Regions from separate parts of the Butyrivibrio sp. AE2032 genome, predicted to be linked through region 1. Evidence: a T-box and tRNA genes for the amino acid it is inferred to sense, from the RefSeq annotation. Region 1 holds a T-box; the other holds one or more tRNA genes.
What was found. A T-box is a leader RNA that pairs with one kind of tRNA and senses whether it is charged. The one in region 1 lies ahead of tyrS (tyrosine--tRNA ligase), so its partner is inferred to be a tRNA-Tyr.
Positions count from the first base shown of each region.

Region 2: it encodes a tRNA-Tyr, which carries the amino acid that the T-box ahead of tyrS (tyrosine--tRNA ligase) is inferred to sense. The anticodon was not compared.

Region 1 is NZ_JNLF01000006.1:152,533-155,932, reverse strand. It holds gene fsa (fructose-6-phosphate aldolase) at 1-247, shown strand, start outside; gene tyrS (tyrosine--tRNA ligase) at 348-1,568, opposite strand; T-box leader at 1,642-1,912, opposite strand; gene BO18_RS28945 (folate family ECF transporter S component) at 1,956-2,516, opposite strand; THF riboswitch at 2,574-2,672, opposite strand; gene BO18_RS28940 (NAD(P)H-dependent glycerol-3-phosphate dehydrogenase) at 2,732-3,400, opposite strand, start outside.
Region 2 is NZ_JNLF01000003.1:1,349,602-1,353,001, forward strand. It holds rRNA gene BO18_RS08035 (23S ribosomal RNA) at 1-1,642, shown strand, start outside; tRNA gene BO18_RS08040 (tRNA-Asp) at 1,710-1,783, shown strand; tRNA gene BO18_RS08045 (tRNA-Val) at 1,812-1,884, shown strand; tRNA gene BO18_RS08050 (tRNA-Thr) at 1,915-1,987, shown strand; tRNA gene BO18_RS08055 (tRNA-Tyr) at 1,994-2,075, shown strand; tRNA gene BO18_RS08060 (tRNA-Met) at 2,104-2,177, shown strand; tRNA gene BO18_RS08065 (tRNA-Phe) at 2,184-2,256, shown strand; gene BO18_RS08070 (HD domain-containing protein) at 2,406-2,999, shown strand; gene BO18_RS08075 (aminotransferase class I/II-fold pyridoxal phosphate-dependent enzyme) at 2,992-3,400, shown strand, end outside.

The DNA.
Region 1 (3,400 bases):
TGACATCAGTGTTCGTGGTACAGACCTTATTTCAGAGGTTGCTGAGATCTTCAACATCCACAACATTCAGACAGAGATCATCGCTGCATCAATCCGTCATCCTATGCATGTTACTGATTGTGCTCTTGCAGGTGCCGACATCGCTACTGTACCTTACAAGGTAATTGAGCAGATGACACATCATCCTCTTACAGATCAGGGTATCGAGAAGTTCCAGAAGGATTATCTTGCAGTATTTGGCGAGTAATATTAGTGATATAGAGTAAAAGAAAGAGCTTAAATCATGCTTGCATGATTTTAAGCTCTTTTTTATTACCCGAAATTACAAGTTGTATACACCTAAAAAGTTATAAAGTAACTTTCTTAAAGGATTTTTTGCCCTTCTTAACCATAACTCCTTCGGCAAAGGTATCCTTGTTGTATGTAGCCTTAACATCTGTGACTTTCTGGTCAGCAAATGTTACTCCGCCCTGCTCAACTGCACGACGAGCTTCGCTTCTGGTTGCGCAAAGACCTGCTGAAACAAGAACCTGAAGGATATCAACAACTCCATCTCTGAAATCCTCTTCCTTAAGAGCAACAGATGGAACATTAGCCATGTCTCCGCCACCTGCAAACAGTGCTCTTGCGCCGTCCTGAGCCTTCTGAGCCTCTTCCTTACCGTGAACAAGAGATGTAAGCTCAAATGCAAGGATCTCTTTTTTCTCGTTGATACGAGAACCATCCCACTTCTCCATCTCAAGAATCTCTTCGATCGGAAGGAATGTGAGCATCTTAAGACACTTATCTACATCAGCATCCCCTACGTTTCTCCAGTACTGGTAGAAATCAAATGGTGATGTCTTGTTAGGATCAAGCCATACAGCGTTTCCTGCTGTCTTACCCATCTTGTTTCCGTTAGAGTCTGTAAGAAGAGTGATTGTCATTGCATGAGCGTCCTTACCAAGCTTTCTTCTGATAAGCTCTGTTCCACCCAGCATATTACTCCACTGGTCATCTCCACCGAACTCAAGGTTGCAGTCGTATTTCTGGAACATGTAGTAGAAATCGTAAGACTGCATGATCATATAGTTAAACTCAAGGAAGGAAAGTCCCTTCTCCATACGCTGCTTATAGCACTCAGCACGAAGCATGTTATTAACTGAAAAGCATGCTCCTACCTCTCTAAGAAGCTCAATGTAGTTCAGATTAAGCAGCCAGTCAGCATTATTGACCATCATGGCCTTTCCTTCACCGAAGTCAATGAACTTTTCCATCTGACGCTTAAAGCACTCAGCGTTGTGATCAATATCTTCTCTTGTAAGCATCTTTCTCATATCGGAACGACCTGAAGGATCTCCGATCATGGTTGTCCCACCACCAATAAGAGCAATTGGCTTGTTTCCAGCTTCCTGAAGTCTCTTCATAAGAGTCAGAGCCATGAAATGACCAGCTGTAAGCGAATCAGCTGTACAGTCAAAGCCGATGTAGAAAGTTGCCTTTCCATTGTTGACAAGATCTCTTATCTGCTCTTCGTCTGTTACCTGAGCAATAAGGCCTCTTGCCTTAAGTTCCTCAAAAATCTGCATAATGCACCTCCTAAGTGTGTGATTGCGAAAGCTCTTTTGCAAAAGAAAAGTCCTTCGCAATCAGTTAATGATCACGAAGGACGAGTTTAATCGTGTTACCACCTTCATTCACGCATGGCTCACACCATACGCCTCAACAAGTACTCCAACCCATACATTGAGTCTTTATACTCTTCCGAAGTAACGCCCCGGCAGTCGTCACAGCTTACTAAACTCCAGAAAAAAGTTATTCTTCCGTGCAGCTCACGGATGTATTCACAAATTCACTTAACTACGCCTCTCACCAGCCGGCTGTTCTCTGTTGTCAGTCTGAATCTGCTACTTGTTCCGGTCATCGCCTTTACTTGATTTATTTTATTTTCTTCATTCTTTCTTGTCAAGACGATATCACGAAAAGTGTGGCTTTATCACCTTGCTTACAACCTTCAGCATTGCAAACATGATAAAGCAGTCAATTGGAAGCATAATGGCATTAGACAAAATACGTCCCGGAAGGATAGCCTTGAAAGCCTGTCCGTACAACATATTAAGCCACAATGTGTTAAGCCCAATATTGCAGATGATCTTAACAAGAAGCTGAGAAATAACTATATTAACAATCTTCACAGGCTTATTATAGAGAAAAAAGCCATAAATTACAGCGCCAAGCATAGCTGTAATGGTAAAGCCCGGGAAGAAGTTACCATCTCCTGACGCAAACCATTTGATGATATCCATTGCTCCACCAAAGATTGCTCCAATCCATGGTCCAAAGAGATAATCAACAACCTGATTCGGAAGACCTGAAAAGCCAATTCTGATGTACTGTCCGATCTTGATGGTGGCAATATAGCCAAGGACTATAGCCAGTGCACCCATCATGCCACAAAAGCAAAGGACCTTAACATCTGAAAGCTTTGACAGGGTTGGAAGTTTAGATTTTTGTAACACTGTTGAATTTTTAGACATAAAAACACCTCCTTTGCAGTTTCCTTTAACCACATCGGAGGTGAAGATGTTCGATGTAGCAGCGGGATGCGACATTAAAACCGCGGGATAACTCCCTTCGTCCCAGTGACAACTCCCTGTTCACCGGGCACTTAACGCTCTAACGTCTACTCTGCATATCAATGAATATTTATTTAAGGTCATACTAGCATAGTACGACCAATAGCGCAATAGAATTACCAGTCCAGAGATGTATTTTCTATCTTCCTATCCCTGATCATAAGCTCCTGAATAACTTCTCCGGGCTTTCGGCCATCAAAAAGAATCTCATTTACTGCCTGTACAAGTGGCATCTCAATTTCATACTTCCTGGAAAGTGCATAGGCTGCCTTGGCGCTGTATACTCCCTCGACAACCATTTTAACTTCAGCCATAGCTTCATCCATAGACTTACCCTGACCAATCAAAATGCCGGCACGACGATTTCGTGAATGCATGGAAGCACAGGTAACAACCAGATCACCTATACCTGAAAGGCCTGAAAAGGTTTCATATTTTCCGCCCATAGCCACGCCAAGACGGGCCATCTCTGCAATTCCTCTGGTTATAAGTGCAGCCTTTGCATTGTCACCAAGGCCGTAACCATCTGCGATTCCTGCAGCCAGAGCAATGACATTCTTAAGTGCTGCTCCTATCTCGATTCCAAGCATGTCAGAACTTATATATACTCTGAAGAAATCGTTCATAAATACATTCTGAACAAGCTTTGCTGTATCCTTATCAAAAGCTCCTACCACTATTGTTGTAGGCATTGCTTTACCAACTTCCTCCGCATGGGAAGGTCCGGAAAGGACGCAGACTTTGCTTCCGGGTAGCTCATCAAGGATAACATCTGACATAACCAT
Region 2 (3,400 bases), on a different contig from region 1:
ATGATCGGTAGGGGAGCATTCTAAGCGGCGTAGAAACCGTACCGAAAGGAGCGGCGGAGCGTTTAGAAGAGAGAATGCCGGAATGAGTAGCGAGATGGAGGTGAGAATCCTCCAGGCCGAATATCCAAGGATTCCAGGGTAAAGCTGATCTGCCCTGGGGAAGTCGGGACCTAAGGCGAGGCCGAAAGGCGTAGTCGATGGACAGCAGGTTGATATTCCTGCACTTATGTATATCAGAACTGTGGGGACGCAGGCAAAAGGGATGAGCCGGAAAAGGAAAATCCGGTCCCGCAAGGGGGAGCGAAGATTAGTAGCGAAGCATCAGATATGACTGCCAAGAAAAGCCACTATTGCGTATGCATAACCCGTACCGTAAACCGACACAGGTGGATGAGGAGAGAATCCTAAGGCCGACGGGAGAAGCATTGTTAAGGAACTCGGCAAAATGTCCCCGTAACTTCGGGATAAGGGGAGCCCACCTAAGACGTGGGCCGCAGAGAAGAGGCTCAAGCAACTGTTTAGCAAAAACACAGGTCTATGCGAAACCGAAAGGTGAAGTATATGGGCTGACGCCTGCCCGGTGCTGGAAGGTTAAGAGGAGAGGTTAGCGCAAGCGAAGCTTTGAATTTAAGCCCCAGTAAACGGCGGCCGTAACTATAACGGTCCTAAGGTAGCGAAATTCCTTGTCGGGTAAGTTCCGACCCGCACGAAAGGCGTAATGATTTGAGCACTGTCTCGGCAATGCACCCGGTGAAATTGAAGTACCAGTGAAGATGCTGGTTACCCGCGCCAGGACGGAAAGACCCCATGGAGCTTTACTCCAGGTTGATACTGGGAGCCGGTATTATATGTACAGGATAGGTGGGAGACTAAGAAGCTGTGACGTCAGTTGCAGTGGAGTCGCTGTTGGGATACCACCCTTATGATGCTGGTTTTCTAACCAAGGATCCTGAATCGGGTCCGGGGACAATGTCTGCCGGGGAGTTTGACTGGGGCGGTCGCCTCCGAAAGGGTATCGGAGGCGCTCAAAGGTTCCTTCAGAATGGACGGAAACCATTCGTAGAGTGCAAAGGCATAAGGGAGCCTGACTGTGACACCGACGGGTGGAACAGATACGAAAGTAGGACTTAGTGATCCGGTGGTATGAAAGTGGGATTGCCATCGCTCAACGGATAAAAGCTACCCTGGGGATAACAGGCTTATCACTCCCAAGAGTTCACATCGACGGAGTGGTTTGGCACCTCGATGTCGGCTCATCGCATCCTGGGGCTGTAGCAGGTCCCAAGGGTTGGGCTGTTCGCCCATTAAAGCGGTACGCGAGCTGGGTTCAGAACGTCGTGAGACAGTTCGGTCCCTATCCGGCGCGGGCGTAGGATATCTGAGAGGAGCTGTCCTTAGTACGAGAGGACCGGGATGGACGGACCGCTGGTGTATCAGCTGCATCGCCAGATGCATAAGGCTGGGTAGCCACGTCCGGAAGGGATAAACGCTGAAGGCATCTAAGCGTGAAGCCCCCCTCAAGATGAGATATCCCTGCTTCGGCAGTAAGACCCCTTGGAGAGTACGAGGTTAGATAGGCACAAGGTGTAAGCACGGTAACGTGTTCAGCTGATGTGTACTAATAGGTCGAGGGCTTATCCAAAAAGCAAGATAGGTAAGGATCAAGAGATTTCAGTGTTCGGTTTTGAAGATACAATCTTCAAACAAATGGCCCGGTGGCTCAGCTGGTTAGAGCGCCGCCCTGTCACGGCGGAGGTCAGGGGTTCGAACCCCCTTCGGGTCGCTCAACTTCATAAGTTATATTTTTGACCGGGGTCTTAGCTCAGCTGGGAGAGCATCTGCCTTACAAGCAGAGGGTCACAGGTTCGAGCCCTGTAGGCCCCATTTTTATAGCTTAACACAATTCGTGTGTAAGCCGATGTGGCTCAATTGGCAGAGCAGCTGATTTGTAATCAGCAGGTTAACGGTTCGAGTCCGCTCATCGGCTCTATATGGATGGCTTCCCGAGTGGCCAAAGGGGACAGACTGTAAATCTGCTGCAATTTGCTTCGGTGGTTCGAATCCACCGCCATCCATTTTTTTTATGCAATAACATTTTAATAACGCGGGGTGGAGCAGTCTGGAAGCTCGTCGGGCTCATAACCCGAAGGTCATAGGTTCAAATCCTGTCCCCGCTACTACATGCCTAGATAGCTCAGTTGGTAGAGCAGAGGACTGAAAATCCTCGTGTCGTTGGTTCGATTCCGACTCTAGGCATCTTTTTTTACCCTGGCCTTAGTAGCCAGGTTTTTTTATTTGAATTTTTCGGCGATTTTAATTTTTTCTTTTCTTTTATATGTTATTATGATAGAAGTCAGAGGATGCGGTTTTAATGACGATTATATCGTGATTATATGGAGATTATAATGCATAGATTAGATAAAAAAGACAGGGAGATTATTAAGAAGGTTTTGGATGTTAAACACTATGATCCTGATACCTTTGACCCTGAATTATTAAATGAGATGGAGGCAAATGAGAATTATCGTCGTATCTTGAGCGTATATGGCGGTGAGATTCTTTCCTCTGAGCAGTTTTTAAAGCTCAAGAGCTTTATCCAGCATGGTAATGTTACTGTCTATGAGCATTGTATTCATGTTGCTCTGTGCGCGATCAAGCTGGATGATAAGCTGTCCACTCATGCAAGGAAACGTGAGCTTGTGAGAGGCGCTCTTTTACATGATTATTTCTTGTATGACTGGCATAATGCTGAGGCTCCAGGGAATATACATCCCAAACTTCATGGTTTCTATCATCCGGGGATTGCTTTAAGGAATGCAACGAGAGATTATTCTTTATCTCAGAGAGAAAAGGATATAATAAGAAAACATATGTGGCCACTTACTGTTGTTCCACCAAGGTGCAGAGAAGCCTGGCTAGTATGTCTTGCAGATAAGTATGCATCTACTTTGGAGACGCTTAAGCTTAAGAAGGGAAAGATTGTAGAGAATTATGCCTGATATTTTCCAGGAACTTTGTACTCTGGCAGATAGTGACATGTATCCGTTTCACATGCCCGGACATAAGAGGAATCTTGAAAGCACCCCGTTAAAGGGTGCTTTTCGTTGTGATATAACTGAAATTGACGGCTTTGATAATCTTCATAATGAAGAAGGGCTTATCCTGGAGGCCGAGGAGCGCGCTGCTAGGCTTTATGGGGCAGACGCTACATTTTTCCTTGTAAATGGGAGTACTGCCGGGGTACTTGCTGCAGTCTCAGCTTCTGTTTCTGAAAATGGTAGGATCCTTGCAGCCAGAGGAAGCCATAAGTCTTTTTATAATGGCGCATATCTAAGGCACCTGGATATAGAATATCTTCCTATTGTGATGATGGAAAGCTATGGGATTTTTGACGGGTACA